One region of the Salinicoccus sp. ID82-1 genome, then DNA from elsewhere that is predicted to be linked to it. Evidence: predicted binding sites of a transcription regulator. Region 1 holds the regulator's gene; the other holds the start of a gene.
What was found. The regulator LexA, encoded in region 1, represses DNA repair genes until DNA is damaged. The targets are predictions, from matches to a motif close to CGAACATATGTTCG.

Region 1 (15,765 bases):
CACGCAGTGCCTGGGCGTTGTATGTGTCATGATACCAGCCGCCTTTTGCCATCAGCGCGTGATGATCGCCGTGCTCGATGATGGTGCCATTGTCCATGACGATGATCAGATCGGCATGGCTGACAGCACTCATACGGTGTGCTGTAATGATATTCGTCTTGCCGGCACGGCTATCCTGCAGATTGGCAAGAATCTGCTCCTCTGTTTCTGCATCGACGGCAGACAGGGAATCATCCAGGATGAGCACTTCAGGATCCATGATCAGGGCACGCGCAATGGAGATGCGCTGCTTCTGGCCACCGGAAACGGACACGCCGCGTTCACCGACGACAGTATCATAGCCATCCGTAAACCCTTTAATATCCTCATGGACATGGCTCAATTTCGCCGCATGGTATATCTCCGCTTCATCCATCCCCGGGTTGCTGAAGGCGATGTTGTTACGGATTGATGTCGAGAACAGGAAGTGGTCCTGTGGCACGTATCCGAACTGCCTTCTGAGATTGCTGATTTCATAGTCGCGCAGAGGATGTTTGCCGTATTTGATGTCCTCCGGATTGACCGTGTCGAATTCCCGCAGCAGGAGACGGATCAGCGCACTTTTACCCGAACCCGTCCTGCCGACGATGCCGACAGTCGTGCCCTTCTTGATGGCGAAGCGGACATCGCGAAGACCATCCGATTCATCATCCGGGAAGTTGAACGCACCAAGATCGAATATAATGTCCCCTTCAGGCTGTCCTTCTATTTTATAGTCCACACCGACCTGGTTTTCTGTATCCATGATTTCCTGGATCCGGTCATAGGACGCACTGCCCCGCTGCACCAGATTGAAGAACCAGCCAAGTGCGAGCAGCGGCCAGACCATCATGCCGAGGTACGTAGTGAAAGTGACCAGTTCACCGATCGAAATCGTGTCGGACAGTACCATCTGCGCACCGTAGAAGATGGCGATGAAGTAGCTCGCACCGATGACGGTCATGATGGTCGGGTCGAACAGGGCATCCACTTTGGACACCTTAAGGTTCTTCTCGACCACATCATCACTCATTCTGCGGAAATCCGCCTGGTCGCTTCGCTCATAGCCGAACGTCTTCGTCACCTTGATGCCGGAAATGCTCTCCTGTGTCTTGTCGTTGAGCATGCTGAAGGCTGCCTGGGCCTTCTTGAAGCCCCGGTTCAGAAGCTTTCCATAGTAGCTTGTCAGTATGACCATGAACGGCAGCGGAATCATCGCCAGCAGCGTCAGTTTCGGGCTGATGGTGACCGCCATTGTAACCAGTACCGCGCCCCCTGTGATGAGGGAATCCGCAATCGTCAGAATACCCGCACCCGCAGTCGCCTGGACCGCTTGGATATCATTGGTCGCATGCGCCATCAGGTCACCCGTCCGCCGCTTCTGGTAGAATGCCGGACTCATCTGGGAATACTTCCGATAGAGTCTTGAACGCAGTATTCTGCCAAGCCGGTAGCTGGCACCAAAGATCATGATGCGCCAGAAATATCTGAATATGTATGTCAGAACAGCCACAGCAACCAGCAGCAGAATATACCGCATGAGCAGATTGCCCGTCAGTGTTTCCTGCGTGATGCGGTCGATGACCCAGCCGATGACCTGGGGCGGTATCAGCTCCATGAGGGCGACAAGCACCAGCATGATGACACCAACTGAGTAGCTGCGCCATTCCCGCTTGAAAAACCATCCCATTTTCTTAAAAACCTTCATTGCGATCCTCCTTGTTGTCATATTCTTTTAAATTCTACCATATGTTTCGGAATATGAAATAATGAACAACAGAAGATTTTAAAATTTCGTACGATTGACCGAGGCCGTCCCAGTAATGTTTATTACATTGCCTGATGGGAAAAATGAAATACATTACTGAATAGGAGGCTTTTTCATGTCCGATTCAAATTTGAATAATCTCGAACTGGGCAGTCACTACACGGCACAGGAACTCGAGGGCTTCATCAGTACGACAGATGCCACAATTCTCTCTTCAAATGAAGATGAACTGTTTACTGATTCCGAACGCGAATACAAAGTGACGCACCAGTTCAAAGGGTGTTTCGAACAAGCTGCAGAAGATGGCGGGAAACGCTACAAGGCCCAGCGCACCTACGTTGTTGAAAAAGTATAGCAGCAGAATAGAGCCCTGGGATGAGCAAAATCATCCCAGGGCTCTATTTTTTATTGCTGTCTAGTTGAATGATACATTCTCAAGTCTGATATTGCCGACCGGGTCGAGATCAACGCCACTTACCTGGCTGGAATTGACGCCGATCGCAAAGTTCGTGTGGAACAGATAGGCTGCCGGTGCTTCTTCAATCAGAATTTCCTGAGCCTGGCTGTATGCTTCGAATCGTGCATCTTCATCCGGTTCTGTGCGTCCTTCATCCAGAAGGGTGTCGACTTCTTCATTCGTGTAGAATGAACGGTTGCCGGTCGCCCCATGGCTGTTGGAATGGAACAGTGCGTATAGACCGTAGTCCGCATCTGCTGTAACAGTCGTCCATCCAAGAATGAACATTTCATGATCTCCCTGTGCTGTGCGATCGAGGTAGGCACCCCACTCGAACTGCTCGACCTGTACATCAATGTTCAGTTCGGACAGTTTTTCCTGAATGTATACGGCTGTGTCGACAATCTGGGGATCTTCATCCACCCAGATGGTCGTCTCAAAACCATCTGCCACATCTGTTTCGGCCAATAGCTCCTTGGCGCGCTCCATATCATATTCGACACCTTCAAGGTTCTCATCGTGACCCCATACATCCGGTGCAAGTGGTCCATCCGCCTTGATGCCCATATCATCATAAACGCCGGAGATGATTTCATCCCGGTCGATGGCATAGGAGATGGCCTGTCTGACCCTGACATCATCAAATGGTTCCTTTTCGGTATTGAAGCCGAGGTAGGACATTCTTACTGATTCCTGTTCAACAAGCTCAGTATCTTCGCCCTCTTCCACTCTTACAGCACTTGTGGAATCGACGTCACCGGCAACCTGGATTCCGCCGGTTTCCAGTTCAGCCATGCGTGCACCATTCTCCGGAATGACACGGAACGTCACTGTTTCAAAGTTGCGTTCCCCGCCCTGGAAGTCTTCAAACTTCTGCAGTACAGTATTGTCTCCCGGTGCACGGGACTCGAACATCAGATGGTTTGTCCCATCCGCTTCCGAACCGATGACATTTCCGGTATGCTCGGAAATGCGCTCTGCGATATCTTCATAATCGGACCCGCCTTCTTCACGCAGTGCATAGTACTCCTCCACCGTCATATCGACACCACCCTCGTCCAGTGCCGACTGGTAGTCCTGATCGATGAGTTCCTTGCTCATGATTCCTGCTGTATTGTGCGCCAGGTGACTTGGCAGTGGTGCAAACGGATATTCCGTATGCAGGTTGACCTCATAATCGCCGACCACTTCCACGTCGGAGATCATTTCGAACAGAAACGCCACTTCCGACGCCACTGCAGTATCCCTGACACGATCAAGTGTCGCTTTCACATCTTCTGCAGTAAATTCGGAACCGTTATGGAAAGTCGTCCCTTCGCGCAAAGTGAAGTTCCATACATCATCCTCGGTTGCTTTCCATTCCTCGGCAAGACCTGGTGCAAGTGCCATATCCACTTCCTGATGCACAAGCGTCTCATATATGTTTCTTCTGACCTGGGCTGATGCAGAGTCGTTACTGCCATGTGGATCAAGCGTAACAGCATCATCCATCATTGCGACCGTCAGGTCGCCACCAGAGCCTGTCCCTTCACCTTCTGCATTTTCGGAAGTTTCTTCTTCGCTGGAGTTCTCTTCCACCGCTTCATCAACATTCGAATCGTCTGTACAGGCAGCAAGTGCCAAAGTGAATACTAATACAAAAAATAACATGAAAAATCTTCTGTTCATTCAAGTGCCCCCTTTTTCATCTGGTATAAGTATATATGAACGATTATTCCTATACAATAAATATTCTAAAAAATAGAAATTTTTAGTCTAGTTTATTTGATTTTTTGATGAGGTGGGCTTGATTGAATTGGTTGTCGGTATTGTGTTTTGCTTTCTCGCCATTATGAATCCGGCGATGGCGAGTTGGCCCCTTAACTCGCGTTCGCAGCTATCAGTCGCCATTCTCCTGAAACAGGACAGGACCAATCGCCGCGGCAACAAGCATCCATAAAAATATGTTTATACAAAAAATAAACCCTCCTGCATTTGCAGAAGGGTTATATTTTATCTTTTTGAAGCTTTCATGCGATCTTTAGCCGATTTCGTGTCCGTCGTTGATTTGTTCATCATGGACATCATCTGGTTTATCTTCTTCTGGGAAGGCTTCTGTCCCATTTGCATCATCATCATTCTGAGCATTTCTTCATTGATCGGCGGGTTCTTTTCAAGATAGTCCATCATGTACTTTCTTGCCAAAAAGAATCCAAGCGCAATGCCACCGATGAGCGCAACTGTAACAATTACTATCCAAATCCAAGTATCCAAACTGCTCACCTCTTTCTTCGTAGACCATAATAAAGTTTACAATAAAAGCAGGTGATTTTCAACAGATTATTTATCGAGGACTGTACCCAGTACACGCTCGACAGTAAATCCGTACTTCTCGATTACAACATCGCCCGGCGCGCTGGCACCGTAGGTGTCGATCGCGTGAATTTTACCGTTCATGCCGACGAAGCGGTGCCAGCCGAAGCTTGCAGCCATTTCGATGGCTGTTCTGTTTTCAATGTGGGTATTGAGAACACTTTCGATATATGCCGCATCCTGTCTGAGGAACTGCTGCATATTCGGAATAGAGGCAACCTTGACATTTACATTCTGAGCTTCAAGCTGTTCGGCTGCTTTGACTGCCAATGGCACTTCACTGCCGGAAGCGAAAAGTATGGCATCATCACCTTTGTCAAATGCGAGATAACCGCCTTTTCTGACTCCATCTTCCACAGTTTCATAAGGGACATCGAGTGCCTCGACATTCTGACGTGTCAGTACAAGTGCAGTCGGTGCATCTACCGCCTCCATGGCCACTTTCCATGCTGCACGTGTTTCATTGCCGTCTGCAGGACGGATTGTATTCAGGTTCGGAATCGCTCTGAGACCGGCAAGCTGCTCGACAGGCTCATGTGTCGGACCATCTTCACCAACCGCAATGGAGTCATGTGTCAGCACATAAGTGACTGGAAGCTTCATCAATGCACTGAGTCGGATGGCCGGCTTCATGTAGTCGCTGAATACAAAGAATGTGCCGCCGTAAGGATAGATGCCGCCATGTGCTGACATACCGTTAAGTGCTGCAGCCATGCCGAATTCCCTGACACCGAACCAGACGTTGCGTCCGCCGTAGTTGCTGCGGTCGAAGTCCTCTTCGTCCTTGACGTTCGTCTTGTTGCTGCTGGCAAGGTCGGCAGCCCCACCGAAGAGTGTCGGCACGCTGTTTGAAAGTGCCTGGATCATTTCACTTGAAGTGGCACGTGTCGCTTTCGAGTCGCCCGCTTCATAGAAAGGCATGTCCTTGTCATAGTCATCAGCCAGACGCTGGTTGATGGCATCATCAAGCGCCTTGTAGAGATCGCTGTGTTCTTCCTTGTAGGCTTCCATCATCTTGTTCCATGCTTCTTCCTTCTCATTGCTTCTCTGCTTCATCGTCTCGCTGAAACGGTCGTAGACGGAAGCATCCACCTGGAATGTCTCTTCAGGATCGAAACCGTAGTATTCAAATGCTGCCTTGCGTTCATCTGCACCAAGCGGCGCGCCGTGGGAAGCACTTTTGCCCTGCTTGTTCGGTGCACCATAGCCGATGATTGTCTTCACTTCGATCATCGTCGGCTTGTCTGATGACTTTGCTTCTGTGATCGCCTTGTCTATCTCATCCGTATCGTTGCCATCTTCGACTCTGATGTAGTGCCAGTTGTAGCCTTCAAAACGTTTTCTGATGTCCTCGGAGAAACTCTTGTCAAGATCGCCATCGAGGGAGATGTCATTGGAATCATAGAGTACAATCAGCTTATCCAGATTGAGGTGGCCCGCCAGGGAAGCTGCTTCGTGGGAAACGCCTTCCATCAGGTCGCCATCACTTGTCACAACATATGTGTAGTGGTCCACAACATCATAGTTGTCACGATTGAAACGTGCAGCCAGATGCTTTTCCGCCATGGCCATGCCGACACTCATTGCAAAGCCCTGTCCGAGTGGCCCAGTTGTAATCTCCACTCCTTCAGTATGCTTGAACTCGGGATGTCCCGGTGTCTTCGATTCATACTGTCTGAAGTTCTTGATCTCTTCCATCTCAAGCGCACCACTCAGGTGGAGCAGACTGTAGATGAGCATGGAACCATGTCCGGCACTCAGCACGAAACGGTCACGATCAAACCATGCCATGGAGTTCGGGTTGAAATTCAAATGACGGGTCCACAGTGTGTAGGCCATTGGTGCGGCACCCATAGGGAGTCCCGGGTGTCCGGAGTTTGCTTTCTCGATCGCATCGATTGAAAGTGTTCTGATTGTATTGATTGCAAGCTGATCCGTTTTATCAAATGTCATTTCAAATGCTCCTTTAGTCTCTGGTTTTTTTCTCTTCTTGAATACGTTTGAGCTTTTCAGGTGTTACATCGTTGCCTTCAGGGTCGACCACTTTCGTGTTTTCGACCTGTTTTCTGAAAGATGACCGGAAGTTTTTCAAGTATTCTTCCCTCAGGCCTTTCAATTCTTCCAGTTCGTCCTTTTTGATGCTGCCTGCTTTCTTTTTGGCAGCCAGCGCATTGATACGCTGCAGTTTTTCTTTTTCAAGCATGCTGAAACCTCCTGTCCACTCCCTTATAATTTAACACAAAAAAAAGTATGAGACCATTCTCATACTTGGCAGTCATTCTATCAGTCCGATCATCTCCATCATATGATCGATATGTGTGCGTTCCGCATATTGCTCCTCCGGAACATCCGTTTCCTCTTTGGCCATCATTGGTGTTTCTTCCGTAATCACTTCAAACTCGTCTATATAAACAATATTGGAATGTGTGTTCTCTATCTTATGGGAGTCGAACATGAAAATAAGACCGGCAACCAGCGCAAATGCAAATATCGCACCTAATAGCTTGAATTCTTTGATTGTCATAAAATCCCCTCCGGAACATATGTTTGTACTATCATGGTATCAGAACATCTGTTCCGGGTCAATAGAATTACGAACAAACGTTTGTAACATACTGATTATTATGATAGAATCATATATATAATGAGTCGGAGGTATATATATGAAGGCGCTAACAGATAGACAAAAGCAGATATATCAATTTATAAAGTCTACCGTTCACGAAAAAGGGTATCCGCCAAGTGTAAGGGAAATTGGAAATGCAGTCGGACTGCAGTCCAGTTCTACGGTTCACGGACATCTTGCGAAACTGCAGGAGAAGGGTTATATAAAGCGGGATCCGACCAAACCGAGAGCAATTGAAATCATCACTGAGGAAAATGACCAGTACAGCCCGGTCATCCACGTTCCGGTACTCGGTAAGGTTACAGCAGGTCTGCCGATCACTGCCGTTGAGAATATCGATGAGTATTTCCCGCTGCCCGAACATTTTACCGCGAATCACAATAGTGAAATCTTCCTGCTCAATGTTGTCGGGGACAGCATGATCGAAGCCGGCATCCATGATGGCGACCGTGTCATCGTGCGCAAGCAGAACATCGCCCACAATGGTGACATCATTGTTGCGATGACGGAAGAGGACGAAGCGACAGTCAAACGCTTCTACAAAGAAAGCGGGTACTACAGGCTTCAGCCTGAAAATGCATCAATGGAACCGATCATAGTGGATAGCGTCACTGTACTCGGCAAGGTTGTCGGACTGTTCCGCTCCTTCTAAAAAGAATTGAACATACTAAAAGGGCGCCAGAGGCGCCCTTTTTATTATATCTTTCCTAGTTCCATCCTGTAATCTGTTTCATTGCTGATGATTATTTATCTACCAAGTATTATTTTTACCTGTTCCAGAATATCTGTAGAATCTTTTGTTTTATTTTCCTGCGCTTTAGTGTTCAACTGCATCCCCTCGTTCTATCGGTCTATCAGGATGGGTAGTAGGAAAGGTGATGACTGTTTCCGGACAACCCGTGGTGTCTACTTATAGATTCCCCTTGCCAGAACTTTGAAACGCAGATAATGGGGTACTATTACCCCGTAACGCGGGTGTCATCTGTATATATAGTTTTCAGTATAATATGGGATGTCATCTGCATTATAGGCTGTGCCTGTACCAATATGGGTGAATTCGGGCTTCAGCGTATTGACGCGGTGGTCCATCGAATTCATCAGGCTGTGATGCGAAAAGATGGTCGATGTATGCCCCATGGCTATATTCTCTCCCGCCATGCGATATGATACGTCCGCTTCTTCTATGCGGTCTTTCAGTGTCTCCCCATCCGGCGAGTCATGATTGAAATAATCCCGTTCCGCCATGTCCTTGCTGTGGCCGAGTGCTGCATCGGATGCCTGCTCGTCCTCTTCAAGCGGATCGAAGCCATACTCGTATCTTGTGGCATTGACAAGAAGATGGTTCATCCTTGAGTTGTCTTCTGCTGCAGGGTGATTGTACAGTGAATCGGCTGCCCGGACCTCGTCCTTCAAAAGCATCAGCACACCGTTGACCTTCTCCCCATCATGTAGATCGTAGAAGAAGTAGACATACCTGTCCTTCAGGTCATACACCTCATACTCCTCGTTGGTCACTCTGAGCCGCTTCCATCCTTTCTTGATCGAATCGACCGGTTCCCCGTATATGCTTCTGACACTCTCGCGATCCATGCCTTCGATGTTGATCGTATCGATCGAGACATCGTCGCTGTTCGTGTAGGCACCACTCACCTGTCCTTCATTGACCAGCACCATCCTGAACATGCCGTAGTCATTCTCAACTACAAAATCCCCTGTATACTCGCTTCCGAGCACTTCCTGGTCCTCCACTGCATATTGGGTTTCCAGATTGATTTCGACTTCCTGGGTCTGTTCACTGTTCACTTCATGGATTTCGCTCATATCATAGGTCGGATAGACGTGTTCCTCTAGCCAGCCATTCAGATAGCTGCGGTTGAGCCCCTCCTCGAAGTCATAGGACTGCACCACAGGTGCAAGAAACGTAGAGACGGCATATATGAAGATGATAAAGAAAAGTTTTCCGAACATGCATCCACCCCCTTCTTGAAAAGTTCAAAAAAAGTAATTAAACAGATGTCTAATTACTTCCCTGATGTGTATATTCGGTTTGTCTTTTTTCAAAGTACTGAGGCTCGACGATATTGTTGTGTGCATCGACAAGCACCACATTCGGTTCATGAACTGCGAGCTCCGCCTCATCCAGCTGCACGTAGCTGATGATGATGATGACATCACCGACCTGCACTCTTCTCGCAGCAGCACCATTCAGACAGATTTCCCCGGAGCCTCTTGCGCCTTCGATGATATATGTTTCAAGACGTTCACCATTATTATTATTGACGATCTGCACCTTTTCATTCGGCAGCATGTTCGCTGCTTCAAGAAGTACCGGATCAATCGTGATGCTGCCAACGTAGTTGAGGTTGGCCTCCGTCACGACAGCACGGTGTATTTTACCGTTCATCATTGTTCTGATCATTTTTCATCACCATCACATTATCTATTAATCGTGTTTTCTCAAACTTAACAGCAATGAATATTATAGCATTACCTTCTATGGTTTGAACAGGATTAAGATCAGGATGGGTAAAGATCTGCAGGTCATCGATTGTGCCGGATGTATGATCCATGATATGCGCTTCGATGCGTTCCTTGACTGATGCAGCATCCGTGACACCGTCAAGAATCAGATCACGGCCCATCATGAGCGCCTCATTGATCGCCGGTGCCTCCTCCCGCTCCACATCGGACAGGTTGACATTCCTGCTGCTTTTGGCCAGACCATCCGATTCGCGTTCCGTCGGTACTCCGATGATTTCTATATCATGGTTGAAGTCCTCGGCCATCCTTTTGATGATCATCAGCTGCTGGCGATCCTTCTCTCCGAATACGGCATAGTCCGGACGAATGATATTGAACAGCTTGTTCACCACTGTCACTACCCCTTCGAAGTGTCCCGGTCTTCTGACACCGTCAAGAATGGATGCCATCGTTTCAAGTGTCAGCAGAAGCTCAGGCTTCTTCGGATACATCTCGGTCTCTGCCGGATGGAAGACGACATCCACCCCATGCATCCGGCAGATTTCAAGGTCGCGCTCGAGATCTCTCGGATAGCTGTCGAGATCCTCATCCGGACCGAACTGCAGCGGATTGACGAATATGCTCACCACGACGATATCGCCCTTCTGCCTTGCCGCCTCGACGAGCGCCATATGTCCTTCATGCAGATAGCCCATCGTCGGCACGAGTGCGATCGACTGGCCTTTCTTCTCTTTCAGTATGCTGCGGACTTCTTCTATTGTACTCGCTGTTTTCATCATTCTTCAAATACCTTCCTCTTGTATGTTGTCGACACGTCCGGGAATTCCCCCGCCTTGACCGCTGCCACATATGACTTCAGGCCCTGCACGCCGGCTGTATTGAAATCTGCATAAGGTCTGACGAATTTCGGCAGACGTTCGGTGCCGTACTGCAGCACATCGTGATAGACCAGCACCTGGCCGTCCACATTGACGCCGGCGCCGATGCCGATTGTCGGTATCCCGAGGACAGCGGTCACTTTTTCAGCAAGGTCCGAAGGAATGGCTTCAAGCACAAGCATGGAAGCTCCCGCCGACTCCACCGCCTTGGCATCCTGGATGAGCTGCATCGCAGCCGCTTCATCCGATGCCTGCATCCTGAATCCGGTGACACCGACCGACTGGGGCGTCAGTCCAAGATGAGCAACCACAGGCACACCGGCAGCCACTGCACGCCGGATAATATCGATGCATCCGGCACCTTCAAGCTTGATGGCATTGGCATCTGTCGCCTGATACAGATCGAGTGCGTTCTGGACACTGTCGTCCACATTTCCATGATACGTACCGAATGGCATGTCCACCACGACGTAAGTATCCGGCGCCCCCCGTCTGACTGCTCTGGCATGGTGAATCATGTCATCCATCGTCACCTGGACCGTACTGGCATAGCCGAGCACCGTCATGCCGAGCGAGTCACCGACCAGGATGGTATCCATGCCTGCCGCCTCGCTCTGCTTCGCACTCGGATAGTCATACGCTGTGACCATGGTGATCTTCTCACCTTTCTCTTTCATCTGTTTCCAATCACTTGTCGCTTTCATGCTGCTGCCCCTTTCCATTCGGAAGTTATATATTATAATTAGTCTACCATATTATTTATCAACGCTACATCCACCCAAAGGAGACATATATATGAAAATTGCAGTCATCGGCATCGGTGCTGTCGGCAGCGTCATTGCGCGTGAACTTAAAAAGCTCAATCATGATACCACACTTTTCGGCAGATCGGTCAAAGAAGGCTTCACCATACTTGAAAATGGGGAAAAGCACCATTATCCATACCGGATCGAGAATGTCCATGCATATGAAGGAAAACCCTTCGACCTCATCTTTATCGCCACCAAAGCTACGGCACTCGAGACACTGTCTCGTACTACACAAGCAATGAGCCATGGGAATACGGAAATCGTCCTTTGCCAAAACGGCATGGGGTTCGATGATTTCTTCGACTCTGCCGTACCGGCAGTCGTCTACATCAGCGGTCAGAAGCATGAGGATATGGTCGAACATTTCCAGGATGCAAGGCTGCTCGTCGAAGACAGATCCTACATACATCTGGATATTTTGACGAAAGACCTATCTCAAAATGACGAAACGGAACTTGAAATACAAAAATCAAAGAATTTTATCCGTACCCGGTACGAGAAGCTGCTGATCAACCTTGGTATCAACTCACTCACTGCCCTATCCGGCAATACCGCAAAAATTTTCGACCTAGAATCCGTCGTCGGCGTGACCCGTTCACTGCTCGAAGAAGGCGTAGCCATCATCAACCAGGAGGAGACGATCATCGATCCTGCGTTTGTTGATACGGCGCTATCCGTATATAGAAGTTATAACCGTGAAATGGGAACAAGCATGTACTACGACGTCATTTCAGGTGCGAGGACCGAGTATGCCTTCATACAGAAATACCTCCATCAGCAGAAAGGAGATCTCAAAACCCCGGTCCTTGATATGGTCGTCACCCTGCTTGAGGCGTACCAGTATGAGAGGTAGAAATAGAAGATAACTCAGGAAAATGAAGTATAAAAACAGGACCTTGCCGATACTAAGGCAAGGTCCTTCTACCATATTGGTTTCAAATCAGCCATCTCAAAACAATACGCTACTACTCTACTTCAAACCGATGAAGCAGCTGGGCATTGATGGCGACAATAACAGTGCTCAAGCTCATCAGCACTGCACCAACAGCTGGACTGAGTACGATGCCCCAGGGTGCCAGTACACCTGCAGCCAACGGAATGGCAAATATATTGTAGCCGCTTGCCCAGATCAGGTTCTGCACCAGTTTGCTGAAAGTACGTCTGGACAAACTGAAGATGGCCATTATATCTTTTGGATTACTGTTGACCAGAACAATATCTGCACTGTCCATGGCGATGTCGGTACCCGCACCTACTGCTATACCGACATCCGCTTTTGCGAGTGCTGGTGCGTCGTTGATACCGTCCCCTGTCATTGCAACAACCAGTCCACGGCTTTTAATTTCCGTTACTTTTTCCGCCTTCTGATCGGGCAGCACTTCTGCGTATACTTCGTCTATTCCGATTTCTTTCGCCACGTAGTTCGCAACCTTATGGTTATCCCCGGTCAGCATGATGGCTTTAATGTTCCTATCATGCAGCTGCTCAATCGTCTGTCTGGAACTTTCCTTGATTTTATCCGTTAATGCAATGGCACCGGCAAGTGCTTCGTCAACTATCAGAAAAACAACAGTCTTTCCCTGATCCGACCATCTGTTGAAGTTGTGGTCATTGAATTGGATATCATTTTGATCCATATAGCCCGGACTGACGACTTTGACACTTCTGCCATCAACATCGCCTTCTATCCCTACGCCAGTGATGGAATTGAAATCTGTTAAACTACCAGGTTTCAGTCCTCTTTCAGAGGCTTCATTGATGATGCCTGCTGCAATAGGATGTTCTGATTCGTTCTCTACTGCTGCTGCGTAGCTCAATATGGTGTCTTCATCCAGTGCCGAGAATGACTGAATATCCGTCACACCAAATTCGCCTTCAGTCAGTGTACCTGTCTTATCGAATATGACCGCATCGATATTTCGGGCTTTTTCAAATTGCGGACGTTTGCGTATCAGCAGCCCATACTTTGCAGCAAGCGCTGTAGAGACCGAAATGACAAGCGGTGCCGCCAACCCGAGTGCGTGAGGACATGTGATGACCATGACAGTCACTGTGCGCTGTATTGCAGTGTTCATGCCTGCGCCAATACTCATCCATACAATGAATGTGGTGATGCCTGCGCCGAGGGCAATATAAAACAGCCACTTGGCGGCTTTGTTTGTGATGTCCTGTGTCTTCGATTTGGTTTCCTGGGAAGCCTTGACCATTTCGATGACCTGGCTGAGGTAGGACTCGTCCCTCAGTTTTTCCACTTCAATTGTGAGAGACCCCTCCCTATTGATTGAGCCGCCGATCACTTCATCATTAACAGATTTCGCTACCGGAACAGATTCGCCTGTCAGCATGGACTCGTCAACCTGGGATTGCCCTTTGACAATCTTACCGTCAAGAGGCATCTTCTCCCCTGGCTTGACCAGAAGCAGATCACCAGCTCTTATATCGTCCACCTGTACTTCCTCAGTATCACCGCTGCTCGTAATGCGGCTCGCACTATCCGGCATCAGTGACGCAAGCGACTCGAGTGCTTTCGATGCATTGCTGATGGAACGCATTTCGATCCAGTGGCCGAGAAGCATGATCAGTACCAACGTTGCCAGTTCCCAGAATATCACTTCTCCATCAAATCCGAATACGACAGCCATGCTGTAGAAGAACGCGATGGAAATTGCCATACCGATCAGCGTCATCATTCCCGGTTCCCTTCCCTTCAGTTCATCAAAACCACCTTTGATGAAGGGCCAGCCGCCATAGAAGAAGACGAATGTGGAGAGGGCAGCAACAATATAGGTGTCGCCATCAAAGCGCCAGTCGACACCCATGAACTGCTGGATCATTGGAGAGAGCAGCACGATTGGAATCGAAAATATCAGCACAACGAAGAACTTATTGCGAAACTCCGTCACCATATCTCCATGATCATGGCCCCCATGTCCGTGAGCGTGAGAGTCGTTGTGACCTTCATGGTTATGAGTTTCATGTTCATTATTGTCATGATTATGATGTGCGTCCATGTAATCACTCCCTATGTTATCTATATCCATATAATACCCCTAAGGGGTATAAAAATCAAGTATTTGGAATTACAGAACTTTGGACCGAGTCCGCAATTATGACTGGCATGGTATAATCGATAAGGAGTTCATACATACCGCAACTTTACAAGCATTGGAGGCACACCATTTGAAACGTTTCTTTTCCTACTACGCACCCTATAAGCTTTTATTTTTCACAGACTTCTTCTGTGCAGTCGTCGTCGGACTGCTTGAGCTCGGCTTTCCACTCATCGTCAATCTGTTCATAGACGAACTGCTGCCTTCCGGCAACTGGCAATGGATCATTATTGCAGCTGCTGGTCTGATTGTGGTCTATATGTTCAACACCTTCCTGCAGTTTATTGTCACCTACTGGGGACATATGCTCGGTACGAACATAGAGCGGGATATACGCAATGACCTATACGCACATATCCAGCGGCTGTCCTACCGCTTCTTCGACAACACCAAGACCGGCAAGCTGCTGACACGGCTGACCAATGATCTGATGAACGTCGGCGAGATGGCGCACCATGGTCCTGAAGATCTTTTCATCGCCATCATGACACTGCTCGGTGCTTTCGGCATCATGTTCGCCATCCATCCTGAACTGGCGATCATCTCGTTCATCATCGTCCCACTCATCCTGGTGATTGCCATCTACTTCAATAAGAAGATGACGGTGGCCTTCCGGGAACTGTTCGGCCGTGTCTCGGACTTCAACCATATGATCGAGGACAAGATCGGCGGCATACGACTGGTCCAGGCATTCGCCAATGAAAAGCGCGAATACGACAGCTTCAGAGTAATCAACGAGTCATTCAGAAAAACAAAGCTGAAAGCATACAAGATCATGGCGTTCAATACATCGACCACCTATATGCTGATGCGTCTCGTAACCGTCTTCATCCTGATTGCCGGTGCATACTATACGATGAATGGAGAATTGACATTCGGCGAATTCGCCGCATTCATCCTCATTTCAAACATACTTTTCAAGCCACTCGAGAAAATCAATGCAGTGATCGAGCTCTATCCGAATGGTATTGCCGGCTTCAATCATTTTACCGAGATCATGCGTGAAGTGCCGGATGTGCAGGATCGTGAAAATGCAGTGCCGCTTGAAGACGCTCGTGGTCATATTGTCTATGATGATGTCACCTTCGCCTATGAGGATAAGACTGTATTGAACAGCATTTCACTGTCCATCAAACCAGGTGAAACCGTTGCGTTCGTCGGACCGAGCGGGGCCGGAAAGACTACGCTCTGTTCCCTATTGCCAAGATTCTACGATGTTACAGAAGGGGCCATCCAGGTGGACGGGACGGATATCCGCGACTACAC
Region 2 (15,765 bases), 370 kb from region 1:
CATGTATCGGAAACTCCGGTCCACTGCTCCCGGAAATTACGGATGCAATCACTGAAAATGATCTGCTCGTGAGCTCCGTACTTTCCGGAAACCGTAACTTCGAAGGCAGAATCCACCCGCTTGTCAAAGCGAACTATCTGGCATCTCCACCGCTTGTTGTGGCATATGCACTGGCAGGTACAGTGGACATCGACCTGAAGAATGAACCGCTTGGCAAGGACAAGGAGGGCAATGATGTCTTCATGAAGGATATCTGGCCTTCCACTCAGGAAGTCAAAGATGCTGTAATGGGCAACGTCAGCCCTGAGCTGTTCAGAAAAGAGTATGAGCAGGTATTCGATGCCAATGAAATCTGGAATAATATCGAAACGACAGATGCCCCACTTTATGATTTCGACCCGGATTCCACGTATATCCAGAATCCATCATTCTTCCAGAACCTTTCAGCGGAAGCGGGAACGGTCGAGTCACTCAATGGACTCCGTGTTCTCGGCAAATTCGGAGACTCGGTCACAACCGACCACATCTCACCTGCAGGCGCAATCGGCAAGGATACACCAGCCGGCAAATGGCTGATCGAACAAGGTGTATCACCGAGGAACTTCAACTCCTACGGTTCCCGTCGTGGCAACCATGAAGTCATGCTGCGTGGTACGTTCGCCAACATCCGCATCCGCAACAAGATAGCGGACGGCAAGGAAGGCGGATTCACAACGTACTGGCCGACCGGCGAAGTGATGAGCATCTATGATGCAGCCATGAAATACCAGGAGGATGGAACAGGTCTTGTCGTCCTCGCCGGTGACGACTACGGCATGGGCTCAAGCCGTGACTGGGCTGCGAAAGGGACAAATCTCCTTGGCGTAAAAGCGGTCATTGCTGCAAGCTATGAGCGTATCCACCGCTCGAATCTCGTCATGATGGGCGTACTGCCATTGCAGTTTGTCGATGGCGAAGACGCAGACTCCCTCGGGTTCGATGGCAGTGAAACATTTGATATCAAAGTGGATGAAAATGTCATGCCTGGACATATCCTTGATGCTGTCGCAACGAACGAAGCAGGAGAAAAGACTGACTTCAAAGTCAAAGCACGCTTCGACTCCGAAGTCGAGGTCGACTACTACCGCAATGGTGGTATCCTGCAGCTTGTCCTCAGAAACAAACTCAAAGCATAGAAACTTAAAAAGGCGCATCTCCTGATCAGGAGATGCGCCTTTTGCTTATTTGCTGTTGAATATGATTTCATCTTCATCCGAATCAATGATCAGCTCTGTATCTTCAAAATACCAGAGGTCGGATTCCTTGATGAAAATCTGAAGTCCTTCAAATTCATATACTTTACTGTCAGAGGGGATGCGCTCTACCGTCAGTGCCGGGGAAAATCCTTGTTTCAGCTGTGTCTCTCCACCGTATCTTACATAGATGTTGACGCCCTGTCCTGCGTTTGGTTCCAGTTCTTCCTTCATCCAATCAAGTGCACGATCTGTAACTTCTAGCATTTTCATCATCCCTTCTGCTACATGAATGTAATCTTGCTTTCTGTCCCGTCTATTATACGTCTAATGTTGGAGATATGTCTAACAACAATTACTACAGCGATGATAAAAGAAAAAGCGATGAGTAGAGGATCTCTGAAGATCAGCGAAAGTATGAAGAAGAGCACTGCACTGACCATGCTGGAAAGGGATACATATTTGCTGATTTTCAATGTGATCAGGAAAGCCGCCAGCAGCAGGATGAAAAGAATGGGGTTGTATGCAAGTACAGCACCCCCACTTGTTGCCACAGCCTTTCCCCCTTTGAACTTAAGAAAGATCGAATACACATGACCAAGGGCTGCGACAAGTCCAGGGATGAAAATATGCATATCCGGATCCAGTAGCATTGCAGCAAGCACCGGGATGGCACCTTTGAGCATATCGAGCAGAAGAACAACAATACCCGCTTTCTTTCCGAGAATCCTGAAAGTATTGGTTGTTCCGATGTTCCCGCTGCCATGCTGCCGAATATCAATTTTATAAAACCATTTGCCGATAAGCAGACTGAAAGGCACGGACCCTAGAAGATAGCTCAACACCAGGAGTATTATGATCATTTCCATTTTAAAACCCCTTTATTATCAGGTACTAACAGTTTACCATAAAATTTTGATGAGGCATAACAAAACATAGTTTACAATAATATTATTATGTAAACTAGTTTCAGTATTTGAAACGATTATGGTTGCAATCATGGAGGTTTTGTATAAAAATAGAACATGAGATAAAAATAACGAACGTATGTTTGTAGGAGGATATCAGATTTGGCAGGACAGAATACTTATAATGATGATTCGATTCAAATACTGGAAGGTCTGGATGCCGTAAGGAAAAGACCGGGAATGTATATCGGCTCGACCGACCATAGGGGGCTTCACCATCTGGTGTATGAAATCACCGACAACTCGGTGGATGAGGTCATCAATGGCCATGGGGACGAGATCAGCATTACAATCAACCCGGATGAAAGCATCACTGTCCGGGATAATGGACGCGGCATGCCGACAGGCATGCATACTTCAGGGAAACCAACACCTGAAGTCATCTTCACTGTGCTTCATGCGGGCGGCAAGTTCGGCGCCGGCGGCTACAAGACATCGGGCGGGCTGCACGGTGTCGGTGCCTCGGTGGTGAATGCCCTGAGCGAATGGGTGAAAATCAGGATCTTCCGGGATGGGAAGATTCATGAAATGTCATTCAAGGACGGCGGCAAGCTGGACCGGCCTCTCGAAGTGACAGGCAAGACAAGGGAGACAGGGACGGAAGTGACTTTCAGACCGGATGGGGAAATCTTCAAGTCCGGCACAGTATTCAATTTTGAGACAATCATGGAGCGCATGCGCGAATCGGCCTTTCTTCAGAAGGGGCTGAAGATCTCCATCACCGACAGACGCCCGGAAGCGCCGCTTGAGGAAACTTTCAAGTACGATGATGGACTGAAGGCTTTCATCAATTTTCTGAATGAAGGCAAGGATGCCATCGGTGATGTCGTCATGTTTTCGGGTGAATATAATGATATTGTGGCTGAAGTGAGCTTCCAGTATAACGACCAGTACACGGAAACGCTGATTTCGTTCGTCAATAACGTACGGACGAAAGATGGCGGCACACATGAGATCGGCTTCAAGACCGGCTTTACGCGTGTCTTCAATGAGTATGCACGCAAGATCAATGAACTGAAGGACAAAGATAAGAATCTTGAAGGCAATGACATCCGCGAAGGGTTGACGGCGGTCATTTCAGTGAAGATTCCTGAGAACCTGCTCCAGTTCGAGGGGCAGACGAAGAGCAAACTCGGTACCAGTGAAGCCCGTAATGTCATGGAGTCGCTGATGAGTGAGCATCTGCCATACTTCCTCGAGGAGAATGGGCCACTCAGCACCCAGCTCGTCAAGAAGGCACTCAAGGCAAGGAATGTCAGGGAGACCGCAAGAAAAGCGCGTGAAGAGGCAAGGAACGGCAAGAAACGCCGCAAGGATACGCTGCTGTCCGGCAAACTGACACCTGCCCAGAGCCGCAACTCCAAAAAGAATGAACTGTATCTTGTCGAGGGTGACTCGGCAGGGGGCTCCGCCAAGCAGGGCCGGGACAGAAGATTCCAGGCCATCCTGCCGCTGCGCGGCAAGGTCATCAATACGGAGAAGGCAAGATTCGAAGATATATTCAAGAATGAAGAAATCAATACCATCATTCATACGATCGGTGCCGGTGTCGGTACCGAATTCAATGTGGAGGATTCGAACTACGACAAGATCGTCATCATGACCGATGCGGATACGGACGGCGCCCACATCCAGGTGCTTCTGCTGACGTTCTTCTTCAATTATATGCGTCCGCTCTTTGATGCAGGAAAGATCTATATTGCAATGCCGCCGCTCTTCCAGCTGAAGACGCGCGGCAAGAAGAAAGCCGACGTCAGATATGTGTGGACCGAAGACGAACTGGTCCAGGCACAGAAGGAAATGGGGAAAAATATCGACCTGCAGCGCTACAAGGGGTTAGGTGAAATGATGCCGGACCAGCTGTGGGAAACGACCATGGATCCCGAAACACGTACGCTCATCCAGGTACAGGTGGAAGATGAAGCACTGTCGCTGAAGCGTGTGACGACGCTGATGGGCGATAATGTCCAGATGCGCAGAAAGTGGATCGAATCCAATGTCAGTTTCACGCTCGAGGATGCAGACAGCATACTGGGCAAGGACGACGTCACGAAATTTGCAGAAAGTGGTGAAATGAATGACTGAACAAGTCCAGCGGATGCAGCTTGAAGATGTCATCGGCGACCGTTTCGGCCGCTACAGCAAGTATGTCATCCAGGATCGTGCCATCCCTGACGTCAGAGATGGTCTGAAACCGGTACAGCGGCGCATTCTGTACGCCATGTACAAGGAAGGCAACACGTATGAGAAAGGGTTCCGGAAAAGCGCCAAGACAGTCGGCAACGTCATCGGCAACTATCATCCGCACGGGGATTCCAGTGTTTATGAAGCGATGATCCGGCTGTCGCAGGAATGGAAGATGCGCGAAGGGCTGATCGATATCCACGGCAACAAGGGCAGTGTCGACGGCGACCCGCCTGCTGCCATGCGATATACAGAAGCAAGGCTGTCCGAAATATCGAATGAGATGCTCAGGGACATCAATAAGAATACGGTCCAGTTCATCAACAACTTCGATGATACGGAAATGGAGCCGACTGTACTTCCGTCCAAATTTCCGAATCTGCTGGTGAACGGTTCGACCGGAATATCCGCCGGTTATGCGACGGATATTCCGCCGCACAATCTTGGTGAGGTCATCGATGCCACACTGAAGATGATCGACAAGCCGAATACAAGCGTCGAGGAATTGATGGAAGTCGTCAAAGGTCCTGACTTTCCGACCGGTGGCACCATCCAGGGTGTGGACCAGATCAGGAAAGCCTATGAGACGGGACGCGGCAAGATCATCGTACGCAGCAAGGTGCGCACCGAGGATACAAGAGGCAGCAAGACGCTCATCATCATCGAGGAGCTGCCCTTTGAAGTGAACAAGGCCAACCTTGTCAAAAAGATGGATGAAATTCGTGCGGACCGCAATGTCGACGGCATACTCGAAGTCCGGGATGAGACGGACCGTGAAGGACTGCGCATCGTTGTTGAAGTGAAGAAGGAAGCGAATGTCGAAGGCATCATCAACTACTTCTACAAGAAGACCGATCTGCAGGTGTCATATTCCTTCAACATGGTGGCGATCAGCGACCGGGCGCCGAAGCAGCTCGGACTGAAAGAGATACTGACGAGCTACATCGCCCACCAGAAGGCGGTCATCCTCAACCGCTCACGGCATGAACTTTCGGAAGCCGAACGCCGGATGCATATCATCGAGGGTCTGATGAAGGCACTGTCCATCCTGGATGAGGTCATCCGGGTCATCAGGGAGTCGGACAACAAGCGCAATGCCAAGGAGAATCTGGTGGAGGCCTTCAGCTTCACAGAAGCCCAGGCCGAAGCCATCGTCATGCTCCAGCTGTACCGTCTGACGAATACGGACATCGTGGAACTTGAGACGGAGCACAATGAACTGGACTATACCATCAACCAGCTGCGTGACATCCTCTCTAATGAGAAGCAGCTGGCGAAGGTGATTAAAAAGGAACTCAGGGATATCAGGAAGAAATATGCGACACCACGTAAAAGTATGGTGGAGGACGAGATAGAGACCATCGAACTCGAAAAGGAAGTCCTCATCGCAAAAGAGGAAGTGGTCGTTTCGCTGACGCGTGAAGGCTATGTGAAGCGGACGAGCCAGAGAAGCTATAATGCGAGCACACCGGAGGAGATCGGAATGAAGGAAGACGATCAGGTGCTGCTTGTCTGTCAGGCCCATACGCTTGAACATATGCTTGTGTTCACGAACCACGGCAACTACATGATCATTCCGGTGCATGAACTGCCGGATATCCGCTGGAAGGATAACGGCCAGCATCTTTCGAACCGCTTCAGACTCGGAGCGAAGGAAGTGCCTGTTGCGGCCTTCGTCGTTGAAGGATACGGGGATGATGTCTCCGTTGTGACGACGACCAGACAGGGGCAGATCAAAAAGACCGGGCTGAAAGCCTATGAAGCAACCCGCATCAGACGTCCAATCTCGGGCATCAACCTCAAGAAGGACGATGCTGTCATCAGTGTCGAGCTTGCCGATGCGGCAGCAGATGTACTGCTGGTTACGGAAAAAGGGATTTCCCTCAGATACCCGCTGTCCGATGTCAATGCGACGGGACTGAAGGCCCAGGGCGTGAGAGCAATACAGCTCAAGGCGGATGATAGCCTGGCATTTTCCGGTCTCATCACAAATGAGAAGTTTCTTGTGACCGTCACCCAGCGGGGGGCAGTGAAGCGCACAGCCATCGATACGTTTGAAGCGGGCGGCCGGGCACAGGTCGGGAGTACGCTGCTCAAGGAAATCAAATCGAAGCCGCACCGTATCATCGGCGCACGCCTCATCGAAAACAATATAGACATGACACTCTTCTCGGCTGGATCAAGCTTTGATATTGATGCCAGATCCATCCGTGTCAGCGGCAAATATGCCAATGGTTCCTTTGTTGTCGATGAGAATGAATTCGGTGAAGTGGAAAGTGTCGTTTTTGAAAATCCGGTACTTGGAAACCAGTAAAATCAATTTCTTTCTTCATAGCACTTTCGTCAATGATATAATGGAAATTATCTCAGGAGGTGCAATATGGATTTTGAAGGGATAATACCCGAATGGTTTAAAACTTTTGTCGAAGTCGGCAACTCGCTTCTATGGGGAGACTTCCTCATAGGACTGCTGATCGTCGCAGGTCTTTATTTTTCAATCAGTTCCAAGTTCGTCCAGTTCAGATGGTTCAAGGAAATGTTCCATGTGCTGACGGAAAAGGGAGAAGCACTGCCGGATGGCCGGAAGGGGATTTCCCCGTTCCAGGCATTTACTATCAGTGCAGCTTCCCGTGTCGGGACTGGAAATATCGCAGGGGTAGCCACTGCGATTGTACTCGGTGGCCCGGGTGCCATCTTCTGGATGTGGATTGTTGCATTCTTTGGTGCAGCCACTGCGTTTTTCGAATCCACACTCGCGCAGGTCTATAAGGTGAAGGATGCTGAAGGCGGGTTCCGCGGGGGGCCGGCCTACTACATGGAGAAGGGACTCAACCAGAAATGGCTGGGGTTGCTTTTCGCCGTTCTGATCACCATCACTTTTGGTTTTGTGTTCAATGGATTGCAGGCAAATACGATTGCGCATGCCTATGAACAGGCCTTCAATGTGGACCGGTGGATCATCGGCCTCATCGTTGCCGCCCTTGCCGGACTGGTCATCTTTGGTGGTGCGAAATGGATTGCGAACGTTACCGGATATATTGTGCCGGTGATGGCCATCATCTATCTGGGTGTGGTCTTCGTCATTCTGATCATCAATTACGACCAGATCATACCGATGCTTGGAAGAATCTTTACAAATGCTTTCGGCATTCGTGAAGTATTCGGTGGTGCTGTCGGTGCTGCGATACTCAACGGCTTCCAGCGGGGACTTTTCTCCAATGAAGCGGGTATGGGTTCTGCACCGAACGCAGCAGCATCCTCAGCAGTCAGCCACCCGGTCAAACAGGGTCTCATACAATCGCTTGGTGTCTTCTTCGATACGATGATCGTATGTACTGCGACAGCAATCCTTATCCTCATGTATACCGATTTGAGTTTTGGTGCAGATGCTGTGCAGGGAATCGAAGTCACACAGATGGCAATGACCGAGCAGATCGGTTCATTCGGTGCCACATTCATTGCGATTGTCATCCTGCTGTTTGCCTACAGTTCCATTCTTGGCAACTATTTCTATGGGCAGAGCAATCTATACTACATCAAGGAGAACCGTGTGCTACTGTTCGTATTCAAAATACTCGTGGTCGTCATGATCTTCGTCGGTTCCGTCATGGATCTCGATACGGCATGGGCGACAGCTGATCTGTTCATGGCGCTGATGGCCGTGACCAACCTGGTCGCCGTATTCGGTCTGAGCAACGTCGTCTGGCAAGTCGCAGCCGACTACAAGAAGCAGCTCAAACGTGGCGAAAATCCGGTATTCCAGACGAACAACATCAGAGCAGACCTCACTTCTGTCGATGAATGGGGCGAAAACAGATACGCCTACAGGGATAATGAAAGATGATTGCATAAATGAAAGGGCAGACCATGAGGTCTGCCCTTTTTCTAGTTGAATAGTGATCTGAAGAATGAGACGACGCGGTCGAAGAAGTTCGATACGGCTGTCCTGAATGATTCCCAGGCGCTCGATTCCTGGATTTCCTGTCCCAGCGATTCCGCCTGGTCGACTGCATTTTTGAATGAATCGCTCGAAGTGATCTGATCGATCAGATTCTGGGCGCTATCTTTCAGTACCTGCGCTTCTTCGCTCTGGAAGAGTCCGGAATTCTGTATCTGTTCGATGAGAGCGACGATCCTGTCGATCTGCGCCTGTGTCAGAATGCCGTCCAGACCATTGGCCGCCATCTGTTCATCGACGATATTCCGTATCTCCGATTCCGCCAGGTTCCCGCCCTGATTGATGACCTCGATTTTGATGTCGGTGATCATCTTGTTGAGCTGTTCCTGGGAGAATCCTGCAACACTGCTGTTCTCTTCTGTAATCTCCGTGATGGTGCCGAGCTCCTCCTGGGCATTCTGTGTACGCTCGGTATCTATGGCCTCGCCCTGGGCCTCATAGGCCTTGTAGATGCCTGCAAGGGCACTCTCGCCGGTGACGTCCTGCGCAGCACCAATCACGACCTGTGCGTCCGTAATGCCTGAAGTGAGCAGTGCGTTCTTGTATGTCTCTTCAGTGATCTGGGTGATCTGCCCCATGCTTTCATCCACGGTGATATCGAGTCCATATCCCTGGTCCTGCTGGATGATGCGTATGCTCGACTTCAGTACATCATCGCTGTAGTTCATGCCGATATATTCCTGCACGTCTTCGCTGTAGACATAGGCGACCTTATCACTTTCTGCAGCGCCCAGTATTTCACGTGTGGATTCCTGGAGCTGTGGATCATTTTCGAGCGCCGCACCATATACGGTGACCGCTTCATTCCACTCTGTAGCGGCTTCGGCCCGGCCCGGTGCAAGCAGCAGCAGTGCCATCGCGAGCGGTAGTAGTTTTCTGATCATATCAATCCCTCTTTTCTTATGGATATTCTACTATATGGAGCCTGTCCATAACAATTTATTATATGCTTGTCCGGATGAAGACAATATAATTTCTTTATTATTCGGCGGAAAACAGTTAGAATGATTGGGTATATAGATGACAGGAGCATGATTATGGAAAATGAATACAGACGTTCCGGAAGACCGGAGCATAATAATATAAAAAAGAAGAAGCGTATGAGGAAGCGGACGCTCATTCCGCTCATACTGCTGGCGGTGCTCATCGCTCTGGTCCTCTACGTGTTCTTCTCATACCAGTCGGGATTGAAGATTGCCGAGGAGAATGGTGTGGAACAGGAGACGTTCGAATTCAACGGGGATGACAATAATGATGGCAAGAAGAATATTCTGCTGCTTGGTGCAGACCGTGAGGTGGATGGCACCCAGCGGACGGACGTCATCATGCTTGCCCAGTACGACTTCATGAACAAGGAGATGAAACTGGTATCTCTCATGCGCGATATTTATGTGGATATCCCCGGCTACCAGAGCTATAAGATCAATTCGGTCTATTCGCTTGGCGGGGTGGAGCTGCTCAGGCAGACCATCGAGCAGAACTTCGGCATTGAAGTGGAGGAGTATGCAGTGGTGGACTACCAGGCATTCGAATCGGTCGTTGATGTCATCAATAGAAATGGTATCACCATAGATGTCGAGAAGGACATGTCTGCAAAGATCGATACGGAGCTGAAGCAGGGAGAGCAGCAGCTTGGTGGTCAGGACCTTCTGGCCTATGCCCGCTTCCGTCATGACGCAGAAGGCGACTTCGGCCGTGTCAGACGCCAGCAGCAGGTGATCAATGCACTGAAGGATGAGGCCCTCAGTGTTGGCAACATTTTCAAACTGCCCAAAATTGCAGGAACGGCCATGGGACACGTCAATACCAGCATGAGCAATGGGGAGATGTACAGGATGATGGCGTCATTCCTCGTAAGAAGTGACAAGAACATCGAGACCCTCACGCTGCCGGTGGAGAATACCTACCAGTTCGTTGATATTCCGCACGCTGGAAATGTCATCGATCTTGACTTCGAGACCAACAGCCAGTATCTCCATGATTTCCTCGAAGGAAATGTAGAGGACGCAGAGGCGCTTGAACCGAGTGCAGAAGACCCGGCTGGCGAATAAAAAAAGGATGGCGTAATCGCCATCCTTTTTATTATGCATCCTGTCCTGGTTTCTGATCCATTTCATTCTGCGTTTCCGGCCATGTCCTTTTGCCGTCATTCAATTCGAATTCCATGTTCACATCCGTGACGTGCTTCTGTTCCATGATGATTTTTTCTATTTCGTTGCGGATGTCATTTACTTCCCTTGAAGTGAGGTCCGGATCGATTTCTGCGACCACTTCGACGTGGAGGTTGTCCCCTTCCTTCAGAACAAACAGTTTTCTGATATCCTCTATCGCGTCGTGGCGGAGCACAATCTGTGAAATGCGCTCCTCCATGTGCGGGTCGTGTTCACCGAGTACACCGGCTGCATTTTCCATGAATACCCTGTATACGATATAGAACATCATCAGACCGATGATGACGGATGCAATCCCTTCACTCGGTGCAAACCCTGTGAAACGGGCGATCAGTATGGCAATGATTGCGAGGAGGGCGCCGGCTGTTGCGACGGTGTCCTCCATGAATACGAGCTTTGTCGCCGGCTTGGCCCGGCTCAGGTGCACGAAGCTTGAAGTCAGCGGCTTCAGTCCTCCATATGGCTGTCCCGCCTGCTCGAGAACCTCCTTGCCTGCCTTGTACAGTACAAAACTTTCAAGAATTGCGGCAATTGCAAGGACACCGATATTGATCAGCAGCATCGTGGTATCCGTTTCGGTCGGAAGCGGCTCTACAATATGATGTATGCCTTCGCGTATGGTTTCATATGATAATATCGCAACGACAATGATGGCGAACAGACAGACAAGATTTACAAGTCGCCCGAAGCCGAATGGGAATCTTTCTGTCGGTGCTTTCTTCGACAGGCTTGAACCGATGTATACAAAAAGCTGGTTGATGGCATCCCCGAGGGAGTGCATCATTTCTGCAAACATTGCAACATTGGCAGTAAAGATGAATGCGACTCCTTTAAGGCCTGCAATGATGAAGTTGACAATGGATGCAATGAGCGATGATTTGCTGCCCTGCTTGAGCAGATTGAAAATATCTTTCAATATGGTTTCCTCCTTTTGAAATTGTATAATATACCATACCCCGTCTTTCCCTGATTATCTGCGATTAATCATCATTTATGTTTCGGGGTTGTATTTTTGTGATATGATGATTATACGGGATTACGAACATATGTTCCGTATGGAGGGATTCCATGTATAATTATCATATCTGTCCGCACCGGCATGTCTTCTGTGTCGACCAGAAAAGCTTTTTTGCCAGTGTCTCCTGCATATTGAAGGGGCTCGATCCCATGACGACCAAGCTGGCAGTTGTCGCAGATACGAAAAACCTCGGCTCTGTAGTCCTTGCGGCGACGCCCGAACTCAAGAAGATCGGCATCAGAACGGGGTCCAGACTGTTTGAAATACCAAGTCGAAACGACATCTACATCATCAACCCGTCCATGAAGACATACCTCGACTATTCTGCGAGAATTACCGAGATTGCGCTGAAATATGTGGCGCCCGAGGATTTCCACCAGTATTCGGTGGATGAGTTCTTCATGGATGTGACCGGAAGTTATCATATCTATGAAGAGACGCCGTATGCACTTGCTGAAAGAATCCGGGCTGAAGTCTATCGGGAGACCCGGATCGACTGTGCCATCGGCATCGGTGAAAATATTCTGCTCAGCAAGCTGTCCCTGGACATCGAGGCGAAGAAGACGGTGGGTGGCATTGCGGAATGGCGGTATGAAGATGTCCCTGAGAAGCTGTGGAAAATCAAACCGCTGAGGAATTTCTGGGGCATAAACAGGAGAAGTGAGATCAAACTGAATGAACGGGGCATATTCTCGATCGGGGATCTGGCAAAGTATTCTCCGGTGCATCTGAAGCGGGACTTCGGCATCATCGGTGTCGACTGGCATCTTCATGCCAATGGCATCGACTTCAGCACCATCCGGGAGAAGCATGTGGTGCATTCCCCGTCGATTGTAAAGAGCCAGATACTGATGCGGGACTATCGATTCGACGAGACCTATGTCGTCCTGCTCGAGCATGTGGATGAAGTCACCCACCGGCTCAGAATATCAGGCAGAATGGCAAGGACTGTACAGTTTGCCGTCGGGACGGCGGAAGGGAAGATCTACCGCAAGCAGTTCACCATCCGCGAGGGTACGAACGACAGCAATGCCATCATGAAGCGGGTATGGGAATTGCTCAGTGGAATAGCGGATCCATATGCCATGTACCGGACGCTCAGCATTTCACTGACGAATTTCATCCCTGATCACGTCCGGCAGATTTCACTTTTTGAGGATGTGGAGGCTGCAGAACGCAGGGACCGGCTGATGAAGACTGTGGACCGCCTCAAAGTGAAGTATGGCCAGCTCTCTGTCATGCGTGCGCTCAGCTGTACGGAACCGTCGACACTCAAACTGCGGGAAGGGCTGATCGCCGGACATAAAAGATAGGACAGCCGAGGCTGTCCTATAGGGCAAGTGCATACATGAAGAGGAGTCCGTTCAGGATGCCGATGACGAGGGAGAGCATGGTACCGACAAGGACATACTCGCTCTCCTTATGACCTTCATCATCACTGGCGCTCGGGAACCTCAATATGGATTTCGCTGCAATGATCAGCCCCATTGCCGTATACTGGTCGAACAGCACGAATATGATGATCAGAAAGCGTTCGCTGTACCCGATGGTCAATCCGATGAAGTCGGTACGCGTATGCCGCATGCCTGAAAGAAAGCCGAGCAGGGCTCTCAGTATATAGCCGCTTGATGCGTAAAGCAGGATGGAGAGGATGATCAGCAGCATCTTCATGATGTCATCCGCCTTTCAAAAGAGTTTCTGAATGCTTCCCGGATCGGTCCATCATCCACGTGATAGTATTCGGACAGGAATGAGAGGATGGATGCGAGCTGTCGGCCGCGCGACTTGCTGTAGTGTGCCGAAATGGTGGATTCATATTTGCCGAGCTGTGCCGAAATATCCTTCTGCAGCATGCCGCCGAGTTTCAGACAGGCGACCTGGCGCTGGATGTCCGTCATATGGTTCAGTATATCCGTCGCATACATGAGGCCGATATCGACTTCCTGGCTCATCCCGGGAGAGGCGAAGTCCTGGATATATGACTTCTTCACCTGATCGAGAGCATTCCGTGTATCTTTGATTGCTTCATGGCTCCATTGCTCCGGATCGCCCTCTGGTATTTTCATGTCGGCAGAATGGAAGCTGCACTTGAGGGGGAAGTCGCCCGACTCCCACAGCAGCTTCGCATAGATGGCGATGAATTGGGTATAGTTTTCACGGGACGACAGGATGAAGAGCTCATCCCCCATGCGGTAGTCGACATGCGAAAAAGCGTCCCCGGCAAGCCATGTGCCGATCTCCTTTTCTAGCCATTTCAGATTTTCAAAAATATCTTCAGTTGCCTTGGAACTTCCGGATACATCCATAATCAGTATGGAAACGATGGCAGACCACCTCCTGAATGGTATAATACATAGGACTATGTCTATATTATATAACAATTCGTGTATATAGGCGAATTTTATAAAATTCGTTTATAAAAACGAATTTGCCGTATATCTTTTGAAAATCATGGAGATGGTTCGGTAAATCTGATAATATAATCAAAGTATGAAAATTAGTTGACAGGAGTGCCATTATGCAATTTACAGAGTTGACCATAGAGGAATTCGATCAGTTCACCAGAGACCACTTCAGTCATTTCACCCAGACGAAAGAGAACTACCTGCTGAAGGTGGCCCAAGGTGTCGAGACGTATCTCGTCGGTGTGAAGGATGACGGATCGGTCAGGGCGGCATGTCTCGTGACACTGACTCCGATGATGAAAGTGTTCAAGTATGCCTACGGCAATCGTGGGCCGGTGATGGATTATTCGGACAAGCAGGTGTTTGATGTATTTTTCCATGGCCTGCACCAGTTTCTGAAACCGAAGAAAGTCATGCATGTCAGAATCGATCCCTATGAAGTCATCAAGGAGAGAAATCATGATGGTGAAGTGATAAAGGACAGAGGCAACCGCTATATCTTCGACTACTTCAAAGATCAGGGCTTCCGGCACGATGGCTTTACTACAGGATTTGATCCGGTCATACAGATCCGCTGGCATTCGGTACTCGATCTGAAAGGCAAGGACCCGAAAACGATACTGGATGATATGGACAGCCTGAGGAAGCGGAATATAAAGAAAGCACAGAAGCACGGTCTTCACGTACGCTATCTGGAGCTTGATGAAATCGACATATTCAGGAAGTTCATGCGGGATACTTCGGAGAAGAAGGCGTTCGTCGACCGAGATGACGCCTATTACATCAGCAGGAAGCAGCACTTTGGCGATAATGTCATCATTCCGCTCGTATATGTCAATCTGGATGAATATACAGCGTCCATCGCGAAAGACCGTGATGCACTGCTCAAAAACATGGAGAAGGCAAACAAGGATCTGGAAAAGGACCCCGAGAACCAGAAGGCCGCCAAAAAAATCGCCAATCTCGGCGATCAGCTGAAGAATATTGAAGACAAGCTTGCCGAAGGAGAGGCACTGCGGGAGACGCATGGCGAGGAACTGCCGATTGCGAGCGCCTACTATTTCATCACACCGCACGAGGTCGTATACCTTGCCGGTGGCAGTGACAATGAATTCAGGCATTTTGCAGGCAGCTATCTGATCCAGTGGCATATGATCAACTATGCACTCGAACAGGGCATCGATCTGTACAACTTCTATGGCATCAGCGGAGATTTCACCGAAGAAGCGGAGGATTATGGTGTCATCCAGTTCAAACGTGGGTTCAATGCGAAAGTATTCGAATATGCCGGTGATTTCACCAGGCCGGTTAATGTTCCGGCATATAGAGCCTATCAGGCGCTGACGAAACTAAGGGATAGAATAGGGAGGTAGCAGACAGATGAAATTTGCTGAGCTGACCGAAAGAGAGTATAGGGACTATATCGAAAAGGGGGAGGAATCCGCCTTCTTCCAGATGATAGAAAATAAAAGAAACCGTGAACTCGATAAGGACAAGGTGCGCCTGCTTGGTGTCAAGGATGAGGATAATACGGTCATCGCCGCCTGCCTGTTCACACTGAAAAAGACCGTAATGGGCAAGTATTTCTACTATTCCAACCGTGGGCCGGTTCTTGATTACCACAATCATGAGCACGTCCGATTCTTTTTACAGGGACTCACACAGTACTTGAAAAAGAACAATGGCCTGTATGTCAAACTCGATCCGAACTGGATCTACAGAAAGTATGACAAGGACGTCAACGAGAAGGCGGGCTACCCGGAGCAGCATGCACTGGTCACAATCATGGAAGAGGAAGGATACGTCCACCAGGGCTTTACACGCGGCTA

Region 2: the regulator LexA is predicted to act here: its motif matches at 2,273-2,286, upstream of parE (DNA topoisomerase IV subunit B).

Annotation. Positions count from the first base shown of each region.
Region 1 is NZ_JAGFLY010000001.1:355,744-371,508, reverse strand. Features, by position in the region: gene J4760_RS01825 (ABC transporter transmembrane domain-containing protein) at 1-1,726, opposite strand, end outside; gene J4760_RS01820 (hypothetical protein) at 1,902-2,141, shown strand; gene J4760_RS01815 (glutathione ABC transporter substrate-binding protein) at 2,202-3,911, opposite strand; gene J4760_RS01810 (YneF family protein) at 4,236-4,496, opposite strand; gene tkt (transketolase) at 4,563-6,548, opposite strand; gene J4760_RS01800 (DUF896 domain-containing protein) at 6,562-6,798, opposite strand; gene J4760_RS01795 (hypothetical protein) at 6,871-7,119, opposite strand; gene lexA (transcriptional repressor LexA) at 7,259-7,873, shown strand; gene J4760_RS01785 (CAP domain-containing protein) at 8,200-9,189, opposite strand; gene panD (aspartate 1-decarboxylase) at 9,239-9,640, opposite strand; gene panC (pantoate--beta-alanine ligase) at 9,615-10,481, opposite strand; gene panB (3-methyl-2-oxobutanoate hydroxymethyltransferase) at 10,478-11,284, opposite strand; gene J4760_RS01765 (2-dehydropantoate 2-reductase N-terminal domain-containing protein) at 11,376-12,242, shown strand; gene J4760_RS01760 (copper-translocating P-type ATPase) at 12,355-14,400, opposite strand; gene J4760_RS01755 (ABC transporter ATP-binding protein) at 14,555-15,765, shown strand, end outside.
Region 2 is NZ_JAGFLY010000001.1:723,729-739,493, reverse strand. Features, by position in the region: gene acnA (aconitate hydratase AcnA) at 1-1,175, shown strand, start outside; gene J4760_RS03825 (HesB/YadR/YfhF family protein) at 1,221-1,499, opposite strand; gene plsY (glycerol-3-phosphate 1-O-acyltransferase PlsY) at 1,517-2,101, opposite strand; gene parE (DNA topoisomerase IV subunit B) at 2,303-4,285, shown strand; gene parC (DNA topoisomerase IV subunit A) at 4,278-6,698, shown strand; gene J4760_RS03805 (alanine/glycine:cation symporter family protein) at 6,765-8,228, shown strand; gene J4760_RS03800 (DUF1002 domain-containing protein) at 8,270-9,226, opposite strand; gene J4760_RS03795 (LCP family protein) at 9,380-10,393, shown strand; gene J4760_RS03790 (cation diffusion facilitator family transporter) at 10,425-11,429, opposite strand; gene J4760_RS03785 (Y-family DNA polymerase) at 11,582-12,844, shown strand; gene J4760_RS03780 (hypothetical protein) at 12,861-13,202, opposite strand; gene J4760_RS03775 (sigma-70 family RNA polymerase sigma factor) at 13,199-13,837, opposite strand; gene J4760_RS03770 (aminoacyltransferase) at 14,050-15,309, shown strand; gene J4760_RS03765 (aminoacyltransferase) at 15,317-15,765, shown strand, end outside.